Regions from separate parts of the Brevibacillus sp. 1238 genome, predicted to be linked through region 2. Evidence: riboswitches for the same ligand, from Rfam matches in the RefSeq annotation. Region 2 holds a riboswitch; the other holds the start of a gene.
What was found. A riboswitch is a leader RNA that binds a small molecule or an ion and turns the genes downstream of it on or off. The one in region 2 is predicted to bind thiamine pyrophosphate.
Positions count from the first base shown of each region.

Region 1: another riboswitch for thiamine pyrophosphate. It lies ahead of thiC (phosphomethylpyrimidine synthase ThiC); the one in region 2 lies ahead of thiO (glycine oxidase ThiO).

Region 1 covers NZ_JARXWC010000003.1:303,913-309,704, reverse strand. Annotated here, with positions in the region: gene M2298_RS09085 (hypothetical protein) at 159-302, shown strand; gene ku (non-homologous end joining protein Ku) at 527-1,480, shown strand; gene M2298_RS09075 (cation diffusion facilitator family transporter) at 1,523-2,404, opposite strand; TPP riboswitch at 2,655-2,766, shown strand; gene thiC (phosphomethylpyrimidine synthase ThiC) at 2,918-4,669, shown strand; gene M2298_RS09065 (hypothetical protein) at 4,691-4,861, shown strand; gene M2298_RS09060 (DUF1904 family protein) at 4,931-5,260, opposite strand; gene M2298_RS09055 (ATP-dependent DNA ligase) at 5,694-5,792, shown strand, end outside.
Region 2 covers NZ_JARXWC010000011.1:124,846-130,637, reverse strand. Annotated here, with positions in the region: gene M2298_RS21785 (efflux RND transporter periplasmic adaptor subunit) at 1-1,185, opposite strand, end outside; partial or broken gene M2298_RS21780 (glucose-6-phosphate isomerase) at 1,388-2,737, shown strand; gene M2298_RS28200 (excisionase family DNA-binding protein) at 2,759-2,977, shown strand; TPP riboswitch at 3,042-3,158, shown strand; gene thiO (glycine oxidase ThiO) at 3,286-4,422, shown strand; gene M2298_RS21770 (LSm family protein) at 4,501-5,445, shown strand; gene M2298_RS21765 (YugN family protein) at 5,590-5,792, shown strand, end outside.

The DNA.
Region 1 (5,792 bases), on a different contig from region 2:
CACTTAGGCGCGCGGCGTGTCTGATAGGAGCATTCCGTGCCATCGCTCCCTTCGCGGGAGGAGTTGAACAGCTGCCCCATCGTCATTTGACGAGGGGGTATTTTTTTGTTCCCGGCATGCGCATACTACTTGCACATGTTCCAAAAGGGGGAATTGACATGGCAGCAAAACAACCGTCCGAGCAAAAGCTGAAAGCAGCCAAAGCCCAGTCCATCGCGGATCGTACAGGCATTGGCAGCGAAGCGGCACGCGAAATGCAATCGCGGGCGGACCAGTCCGACATCGTCAAACACGGGCAGTAAAATCGGGCAAAAAGAACGCAACCAGCCGTCCCATGCGATCGGCTGGTTTTTTCATGGAATGGAAAGCAAGCTCGTCTGTGTCAATGTTTCCCGCCTGCATTTCCCTCGCAGCTTCGTCTGGCTGCCTACAAACAATAAGCAAAACGGCCGCACCCATCTCATCACTTACCTCGTAGCAGCATCCAGCCCCAGCCTTATGCCACTACCGAATCGGGAGGAATCGTATGCACACCGTCTGGAAAGGATCAATCAGCTTCGGCCTGGTCAACATCCCGGTTCGCATGTTTACGGCGACAGAAGAACGGGATATTCGCTTCCGCCAGCTGCACAAGGAATGCAACACCCCCATCAAATACACGAAAATGTGCCCGCATTGTCAGCGGGAAGTGGACGCCAGCGAGATCGTTCGCGGCTACGAGTATGAAAAAGGCCACTTCGTCATGATCAACGACGAGGACCTGGAGGCGATCACCCCCGAAACCCGCCGAGCTATTGAGATTCTCGATTTTGTGGACTTGTCGGAGATCGATCCGGTTTACTTTGACAAAAGCTACTTTCTGTCTCCTCAGGACACAGGAGAAAAAGCGTACGCCCTGCTTCGCGCCGCGATGGGCCAAACCGGAAAAATCGCGATTGCCCAGGTGACGATGCGCAATCGGCAAAGTCTCGCCGTCATTCGGCTGTATGAGCATTGCATGATGCTGGAAACGATTTTTTATCCTGACGAAGTACGGCCAGTCAATCAAGTGCCTGCCTTGCCAGAGGCGACCATCCCCTTGGCGGAAAACGAGCTGAAAATGGCAACCGAGCTGATCGGCAATATGACCGTTCCGTTTGACCCAGCCAAATACACCGATGAATACCGCAGCGAGCTGCAAAAAATGATCGAGAAAAAGCTGGAAGGCCAGGAGATTGCCACGGCACCGACCGTCGCTCGGACGAATGTCATCGACCTGATGCAAGCGTTGAAGGAAAGTCTCGCTTCTACCGCAGGCACTTCGCCTGGTCCGGTAAAAATCGAGCCTGAGCCTACGCCAGCAGCAGCGAAACCGAAGCCAAGCCGCAAGCGCGCAACTCCCGCAGAGCCGACCGCAGCAGCTCCCAAGCAAATGCCAGCGCAAAGCGAGGCGATGACCACAACCAAAAAGCTGCGTCGCAAAAAAGCGACTCCCGTGTAACGCCATGCAAAAAAACCTGCCCGATACGGACAGGTTTTTTGCTTATTTTTCGACCAGTTGCTGCTCTGGCTCGATATGAATATGAACGGTATTGATTTTGTGCACACGTCTCATGCGTTCTTCGATGTGTTCGGTGATGGTGTGGCTTTCTACCACATTAAGGTGCGGCTCCACATGGATCACGACGTCAACCAGCACGCTGCTGCCGTGGTAACGCGCTTTAATATCGCTAATATCTTTTACTCCGGCGATGGACGAGATCGTCTCTTTCAGTTCCCCCAACTCTTCTACGTCAAAGCCGTCGGTCAAGCGATGGGTCGCTTCCCGGAAAATATCCCACGCTGTTTTCAGGATGATGACTCCGACTACCAAAGCAGCCAGCGGGTCAAGCCAGTAAAGCTGGAACTGCGCCCCCGCAACGCCCACAAACGTCCCGATGCTGACGAAGGCGTCCGAGCGATTGTCAGCGGCCGCAGCCAGCAACGCCTGACTGTTTGTTCGCAAAGCGAGCTGACGGTTGTAGCGGTACACGCCCAGCATGATCGCCGCTGTCGCCAATGCCGTCCAGCCTGCGAGCAAATCCGGTGCCGTCGTTTTTTGATCAAACAGCGAAGGAACCGCTTCCGTCACGACTTGCAAGCCGACAAACAGCATGATGAATGACGCGACCAAGGCCGAAATCGTCTCCGCGCGAAAATGGCCGTACGGGTGATCGTGGTCAGGCGGCTTGCGGGCAATGCGCAGGCCGATCAGGACCGCAATCGATGCCACCACGTCTGTCGAGTTGTTCAAGCCATCTGCCATCAACGCTTCCGATCCCGTCAGCACAGCAACTCCTATTTTTAACGCCGAGCAAAAGATATAGGCAATAATACTGACCCACGCGCCCCGTTCCCCTTGCTTCAGATCCGAATATACATCCACACTCCATCACCTCAAAAATCTCAATCACTCCGTTCGCTCAAAAGACAAGAACGAAGCGTCATAAAGCAGTTTCTTTTTGATCGAATTACATCGTAACAGACGCGATTCGTGTGGGTCTACAGAAACAGTTTTAGTCCGATTCATGAGTATAGAGGGGGGGAAAATGTGTTGCCCTGTGGCAATTTTTGTTGGAAACTTTTTCTTGCCAACGATGGGCGTTCTCCGGTATCCTAATCTTGCAATCACAACTACAAACAAGCACGGGAGCTTGGAAATCACCAGGCTGAGAGGATGGTACTGTGCCATCGACCGTTGAACCTGAACTGGGTAATGCCAGCGGAGGAATGTCCATATGACACGACAAGTGACGTGTATCTTTTTGCAAAATACCCGTTGCTTCTCTACTCTCGCGTCTGGCGTCGCATGCTCCCATGCGGCGTTTTTTCGCGACGGGCCTCTTTCGCCTCCCTACAAGGTTCGCGCTTCGTGCAACCACGCCAAGGAGGTTTTTTCATGTCATCCATTTCATCTTTTCCCGGTAGCCGCAAAGTATACGAGGTCGGCAGTCGCCCTGACATCCGCGTGCCGATGCGCGAAATCACCCTTCAAGCAAGCGAAGGGTTGTTCGGCTCTACCCCCAATCCGCCTTTGCGCGTCTACGACACGAGCGGCGAATACACCGCTGACGGATATGTCGCGGACATCGAAAAAGGCTTGCCGCTAGTGCGCAAAGCGTGGATCGAGGAACGCGGCGATACGGAAAGCTATGTCGGCCGGGAGCCACAACTTGTTGACGACGGAATCAGAAGCAGCGAAAAAGCGGTGACGATGCCAGCTTTTCCGCGCGAAGGCTATCGGCCCAAACGCGCTTTGCCAGGAAAAAATGTCACCCAGCTTCACTACGCCCGCCAGCAGATCATTACGCCAGAGATGGAATACATCGCGATTCGCGAAGGAGTGACCCCCGAATTTGTCAGAGCCGAAGTAGCTGCCGGGCGCGCGATTATTCCGGCCAACATCAATCATCCGGAAGCGGAGCCGATGATTATCGGGCGGAATTTTCACGTCAAAGTCAACGCCAATATCGGCACGTCGGCCGTAAGCTCCTCGATGGAAGAGGAAGTGGAGAAAATGATTTGGTCCGTGCGCTGGGGCGCCGATACGATCATGGATTTGTCGACCGGAAAGCACATTCATACGACCCGTGAATGGATCATCCGCAACAGCCCCGTGCCAATCGGTACCGTGCCGATTTACCAGGCGCTGGAAAAGGTTAATGGCAAAGCGGAAGACCTGACCTGGGAAGTGTATCGGGATACATTGATCGAGCAGGCCGAACAAGGAGTCGATTACTTCACCATCCACGCTGGCGTTCTGCTGCGCTACATTCCATTGACGGCAAAACGCGTTACCGGGATCGTCTCGCGTGGCGGCTCCATTTTGGCGGCTTGGTGTCTCGCCCACCATGAAGAAAACTTTTTGTACACCCACTTTGAAGAAATTTGCCACATTCTCAAAGCGTACGACATCAGCATCTCGCTTGGAGACGGTCTGCGCCCCGGCTCGATTGCGGATGCCAATGACGAAGCGCAGTTTGCCGAGCTGGAAACACTCGGGGAGCTGACGAAAATCGCCTGGAAGCACGACGTGCAGGTGATGATTGAAGGGCCTGGTCACGTTCCGATGCACCTGATTCGCGAGAACATGGACAAACAGCTGGAGATGTGCCACGAAGCTCCTTTTTACACGCTCGGACCATTAACCACTGATATCGCTCCCGGTTACGACCACATCACCTCTGCGATTGGCGCAGCGATGATTGGCTGGTTCGGGACAGCGATGCTCTGCTACGTGACGCCCAAAGAGCACCTGGGACTGCCGAACAAGGAAGATGTGCGCAACGGCCTGATCGCCTACAAAATCGCCGCTCATGCAGCCGACCTGGCCAAGGGACATCCGCGAGCCAAACAGCGTGACGACGCGCTGTCCAAAGCCCGCTTTGAATTTCGCTGGAACGATCAATTCAACCTGTCTCTCGATCCTGAGCGCGCCCGCGAATATCACGATGAGACACTGCCTGCGGAAGCAGCCAAGTCCGCGCACTTTTGCTCGATGTGCGGCCCGAAATTTTGCAGCATGAAAATCTCGCACGACATCCGTCAGCAAGCGCAGGAGCAGGAACAAAACGAGCCTGCGGCCATCGCGGCAGGCATGCAGGAAAAAGCCCGCGAGTTCCGCGAGCAAGGAAGCCAGTTGTACCAATAAACGCCTGGAGGTGGCAAGACATTGAATGAAGCCTTGCGTTTGCGCGCTGAAATCGCTCGCCTGGAGGTGGATTTGGAAAGTCTGAAACGCCAGCTGTTCCGTCTGCAAAAAGAATGCGCGCACGAGTTCGTCGAAACATCGCTGGCGCGCACCTGCTCCAAATGCTTGCAAACAGAAAGCCTCTATTATTAGAGCGCGTATGACACAAAAAAAGGTCGGAATCCCTCGTCATGGGATTTCGACCTTTTTTGCCTGCCGGATTCAGCGGGAAGCCTTGACCTGTAGCGGCAACCCTTCCTTATAGTACAGCTCAGGCGACAGCAGGATAAAAAAGAGATGGACGTTCTCGAAGCCTTGCTTCTGCAAGATGCGATTCATCGTGCTGGCAATCTCATCGTGCTTGTTCTGTTCTCGCGGGAACATCATGATTTCCAGAGACAACGGGCTGTTCGTCAACTGCTCGACCAGCAGAAGCTCCAGCTTGACTTTTTCCTCGCTCACTTCAGCGATGCGGGCAAACTCTTCTATAATAAGGGGCGCAACCGATTGCAGCTTTGCTTTTTCAAAACCTTTAAACCGAAGAAATGGCAAGTCAATTCCTTCTTTCCGTAAACATGCGGCTCGCCAGCTTCCAGCAAGCAAGTCCAGGCTGTTCCTCAAAATCATTACCATAGTAATTATAAACTACAGTCTATTTCTAGATCAATGAAAAAAAGGGCTATATCCAAAGAACGACTCTCCCCTTACGCACTGTGGTGGACGTACCACGATTAGGAGGTTTCAAGCCATCCGGCGGATATAGCCCATCCATACTTGTTCATGCTCTCTTCATATGAATGTCGATTCATATGAAATTTTCTCTAGTATACCTTATATTCAATACTTAATCAACTAAGAAGTTTCGTAAAATTCGATCACAACTGCTGTTCAAGACTCTTTGCATAGACCGCAAACAATCGTGGGACTGTACGAATGCGAGCGACCGCTCCAGCGGAACTTCAAGCAAAGCAATTACGGAGGCCCTATGCCACTTGAACCGATCACCCCTTTTGAACCGATCCAAACCGAAACGATACCAGCCGGAAGCAACTGGATTGCCCAGGTGAAGTGGGACGGGGTCAGA
Region 2 (5,792 bases):
TCCGTTCAGACCTTGCTTGATGTGGGAGAACAGTTCATTTTCAGTGCCTGTGGCGACTTTCTGTTTCTTGGCGATTCCGTTCTCGGATATCCAGACGAAAGTGCTGCCGTCCGCTTCCTGCTGGATAGCTTCGATCGGAACTTGCAGAGCGTTATCGATTTTTTCCGCCAAGATGTTGATGTCCACGTGGAAGCCTGGCTTGAGCGCGCTCAAATCTCCTTGCGGCTTGAGGATGACTTTGACGCGGGTCTTCTCACTTTGGCCCGAACTGCTTTGGCTGGTGGTTGCGATCGGGGCGATTCGGGTGATCTGGGCATTCAGCATTTGTTTGCCCAGCGTAATGCCTTCGATGGTCGCCGTCTGTCCGAGTTTCAGCTTGCCGACATCCGATTCGTTGATGTCAGCCTGAATGAGCAGGTTGTCGAGATTAGCCAGTGTCAAAATTTCCGTGCCTTTGTTGACGTATTGGCCGTTGTCCGCCGCGACGCCAATAACGGTTCCATTCGCAGGTGCGACGACAACGCTCTGGACGCGTTCTTTTTCCAGTTGAGTCCGTTCGACGGCCAGTTTGTTGATTTGTGCCTGCTGAGCGGCGATGTCTTCTTTGCGCGGCCCTTTTTGTTTCAGGGCGGACTGTTGTTTCGCCACATTGAGGGCGGACAGCGCGTTGTCCAAGATAGACTTCGCCTTGTCGACTTCCTGCTGCGTCGAAGCGCCTGAGGAGAACAATTGATTCATCCGGTCGTATTCTCGCTTGGCCGCATCGTACTCGCGCTGTGCCTGCGTGACCCGCTCGCGCTCCTGTGCTACTTCTTCCGGCTCTACGCCGATCTGGGCTTTGGCAAGATTGGCTTTTGCGACTTCCATCTGCGCTTCGAGATCAAGCAGTCTGCTGTCCACATCGGTCGTGTCAATTTTGGCGATGACTTGGCCTTTTTTGACCTTGTCGCCTTCTTTGACGACGAACTCGCGCAACGTGCCGTTCACATTCGCATACTGCTTCTGCTTGTCCTCCACGATGACGATTCCGGAGGTCAAGATTTTGCTTTCCAGAGCTGATTTGGTCGGTGTTCCGATGTTGACGGGCATGCCCATGGCTTGCTGAGAACCCATCATGTTGAGTCCAACGAACCCTGCTCCTAGCAGGATGACAACGGAACCGATGATCCACCACCGTTTTTTCATTTTCATTTCCCCTTGTTGTTCTAAAAAGAAACCATTATTTCATTGCTCGAAGTAGTTTTACGGAAGGCATGGAAAAAGGTAACACTTTTGCCGAATCGTTCACGATTTGCTCACATTTTGCGATGTTTTGACGGAAAGTAACTTTCTCGCTTTTTTGCGTGATAAGATAAGAAAATAGATGACGTTCCTTGGGAGGGGAGCCATGAACCAAGCGATTCGATTTGATTATTCCAATGCACGCGGCTTTGTGAGACAGCATGAATGGGAGCAGCTTGCGCCAGCAATCGGGCAGGCGCATGAAATGTTGCACAAAAGAACGGGTCCAGGCAGAGACTATCTTGGCTGGGTAGATTGGCCGAACAAATACGACCGCGTCGAGTATGAGCGGATTCGCCAGGCGGCGGCACGTATCCAGGCTGACTCAGATGTGCTTTTGGTAATTGGAATCGGAGGTTCATATTTAGGAGCGAAAGCTGTACTGGACGTATTGGGCCACAGCTTTTACAACTTGCTGCCGAAGTCGAAGCGGCGATCGCCGGAAATTTATTTTGTCGGCAACAATATCAGTCCGGTGTATATCTCTCATCTGATGGACGTGTTGGAAGGAAAAGACGTCTCCATCAACGTCATCTCCAAATCGGGCACGACGACAGAGCCTGCTATAGCTTTTCGGCTGTTGCGCAATTGGCTGGAAAACAAGTACGGCCGCGAGCAGGCGAAGAAGCGAATTTACATTACGACGGACAAAGCGCGGGGGGCCTTGAAAAAGCTTGCGGAAGATGAGGGCTACGAGAGCTTTGTCATTCCCGATGACATCGGCGGGCGTTTTTCTGTCCTGACAGCAGTCGGACTATTGCCGATCGCCGTGAGCGGCGCCGACATGGATGCCCTGATGAAAGGAGCGCAAGATGCGAGCGAGCGGTACATGGTCATGGATTTGGCCGAAAATCCGTGCTACCAGTATGCGGCGATTCGCAACGCCCTGTACCGCAAAGGCAAAACGGTGGAGCTTCTGGTCAGCTACGAGCCGCAGTTCCGGTTTTTCGCCGAATGGTGGAAACAGCTTTTCGGGGAGTCGGAAGGCAAGGATGGAAAAGGAATTTTTCCCGCCGCTGCCGAATTTTCCACAGACTTGCATTCCTTGGGGCAGTACATACAGGACGGCATGCGACACTTGTTCGAGACAGTGGTAACCGTAAACAAGCCAGCCATCGATGTCACGGTAGAAGAAGACCCGCTTGATGTGGACGGACTGAACTTTTTGTCCGGCAAGCGGATGGGATTTGTCAATAAAAAGGCTTTCGAAGGGACGGTGCTCGCCCACGTGGATGGCGGCGTGCCGAACCTGCTTGTCGAGATGCCAGAGGCGACAGCGTATCACCTCGGGGCCTTGATCTACTTTTTTGAAAAGGCGTGCGGAATCAGCGGCTATTTATTGGGCGTCAATCCGTTTGACCAGCCCGGGGTGGAGGCGTACAAGGCCAACATGTTCGCCCTTTTGGGCAAACCTGGATTCGAGCAGCAGAAAGCGGAATTGGAGGCAAGATTGCGCGATAACAAGACATATTTGACCGTGGAAGAGACAGCAGCGTACTTGGAGCTTCCGGAAACGTTTATTTTGGAAAAGATTCACCAGGGCAAGATTCGCGCTCTGCACGACGGCTACGAGTACGTCATCAACAAGGAACAGTTCAACCATCATATGGAAGAAATGCGCAAGCTCCGCGAGTTCGAGGAGGCAGCGCGGCATGAGACGGTTCCGGAGAGCTACGATGTAAAAGACGAGGATTGAGCGTATAGCATCTTGTCACTGGCGGCCAGGAGGACTATACTTGGTTGGTGAAATGAATATGTAAAGAAGCAACTTGGGGAGTCCTTCACGCGGGGCTGAGAGGATGGAAGCATACGACCGTCGACCCATTGCACCTGATCCGGATCATGCCGGCGCAGGGATACGGTTGCCGGCGAACAGCGCTTTTTTCTTTGGCTATACGGCGTATGAAGCCCACCTTTTCCTGCTTGGGAACGGGTGGGCTTTTTGTATGTTGCCCTGTTCAACTTGGATCAGGAGAGAGATCACAACAGCGAGGAGAGAAAAACGTGGGCGATTGTCTCATAGTGGGTGGAGGAGTTATCGGTTTAAGTCTGGCGTATGAATTGTCGCGCAGAGGGATGGGCGTCACGTTGGTTGAGCAAGGAGAATGGGGCGGACAGGCGTCCTCGGCAGCAGCGGGCATGCTCGCGCCGTTGAAGGAGTTTACAGCGCCCGGTCCCATGCTCGATTTCGGCATGGCGTCGCTGGCTTATTATCCGCAGTGGGCGCAAGAGTTGGAGGAGTTTACCGGGGGCGATGTACAGCTCAGCCTGGAGGGGCTGCTCACAGTCGCGCTCGATGATGGCGAGCAAGCACAGTTGGCAGAGAAATTTCGCTGGCAAAAGGACGCGGGGCATAGCGTGCACTTTTTGACGGAAAGGCAGCAATTGGCGGAAGTGGAGCCGCTGTTGACAGACAAAGCGCAGGCAGCGATTTACTCCCCGTACGAGGGGCACATCAACAATCGCATGTTGCTTCGCGCTTTGGTGACGGCGTGCAAGCTGCAAGGAGTTGTGCTGCATTCCGGCTGTGTCGTGAGCGGCATCGCGGTAAAAGGCGGGAAAGTAGTTGGCGTGGACAGCTCGCTCGGGCCGTTGCGCGCCGCGCATACGGTGATCACTTCGGGAGCGTGGGCAGGTGTCATGCTGGACTTGCTGGGTGTGTCGGTTCCGGTGCGTCCGGTTCGCGGTCAGATTGCCGCTGTTTCCTCTGTCGGCATTCCGCTGCGCACCGTCATTTTTGGCACGACGGGATATGTGACGCCGAAAAAAGACGGCAAAATCGTGCTTGGCGCAACAGAAGACGAGAGCGGCTTTCAGCGCGAAGTGACGATGGCGGGGTTAGCCAGCATCCTGAACGGGGTCATGCCGTACGTTCCGGCCTTGCATTCAGCCGCTTTTCTGGAGGCGTGGGGCGGATTGCGGCCAGCTACGGCGGATGGCAAGCCATTGCTTGGACCAGTGCCAGGATGGGAAGGGCTGGCGATTGCCGGAGGGCACTTCCGCAACGGCATTTTGCTCTCGCCCGCCACAGCGAAGTGGATGGCGGACTATCTGGAAAAAGGAGAGCGGGAGCAGCTCGTCCCGTTTTTGCCTGCGCGCTTCGTAACAGAAGAAAACGTCAGCGCACATAAAATGGGCTAGTCTTGCCTGCAAACCGGAACACCTCCCCATGGGCACATGTATATGGTAATAAAGAGCACCAGAAGGGGAGGAGTTTCCATGCAGGATGAAAAAAACCTGTACCAGGCTGACGTCCAGACGGTCAGTCTGATCAAGGATATGCGCGAAAATGTGCACAACATATGCAAAGAACACGTCGAGAAAAAAGTGCGCATTGAAGCGATAGACGGCCAGATTTTTGAAGGCGTGATCGTGGATTTTGACGATCAGAATGTATACGTTGAAGTGGACGACCCGGATGCGGAAGAAAACGACTATGAATATGAAATCGAAGAGGTAGCCAGCCGGAAATCGCCCGGCGACTGGGGAATGCATCAAGATTGGAATCCTTACGGAGGGTATCTTCCCTACGGCGGCTATCAGCCGTACGGCGATGTCAGTCCGTTTAGCAGCAGCAGCCAGCCAAATCGGCGACCTCCAGGGGGGCAAGTCAGTCCGTACGCCGATGACTGCTATCCTTACGCTCCGATGACTCCGTTTGGCAGTCCAGGTCAACCGTATGGTCAGGTGAGTCCGTTTGGCAGCCCGGGTCAACCGTATGGTCAAATGGCTCCGTTTGGCAGTCCGGGTCAACCGTTTGGCCAAGTGAGTCCGTTCGGCAGCCCGAGTCAACCGTACGGCCAGATGAGACCATTTGGCAGTCCGAGCCAACCGTACGGCCAAGTGAGTCCGTTTGGCAGTCCGAGTCAGCCGTTTGGTCAAGTCAGCCCGTTCGGCAGCCCGAGCTTTCCGTATGGCCAGATGCAGCCGTTCCCGGACGGCAATCCATTCTTTAGTCCGTACGGCGGATTCAACCCGTACATGAGCCCTTATCCGCCTTTCCCGCCGCAGCCATGGTATCCGTTTCCGCCGCCACCACCGCCACCGCCAGTTCCTCCGGCTGCGGTTGTCGTGCCGAAAAGAAGGCGCCGTCGTCCTTGCCGCAGAGGCAAAAGAATCATTCCACTCGCTTTGTTTACATTGCTTACGATCGCCCTGCTCTAAAATCGGGAGCATGCAAGCCTCTTTGCCAGCGGATGATTGGCAGCGGGGCTTGTTGTGCGTTTGAAGAGCACGGCTGTGCGAGTACAACCTGCCCTTTTGTCGCACACTATCCATAAAATGTGACGAAGGCAGGAGGATTACCAGATGAAAAAAATACAGAGCAGTCTCCCCGGAACGAAGGCGACGTTCGGCTACTTTCGCGAGTCGCTTGAGCCGCATTTTACGCTGGCTAACTGGGACTATGAGCAAGGCTTTTTTGACCGGACGCTGGATGATCAAAACATGGTCTACCTTCGCTTGCCTGTAAAAGTTTTGCAAGGGGAGCTGGACAGCCCGGATGCGTGGCT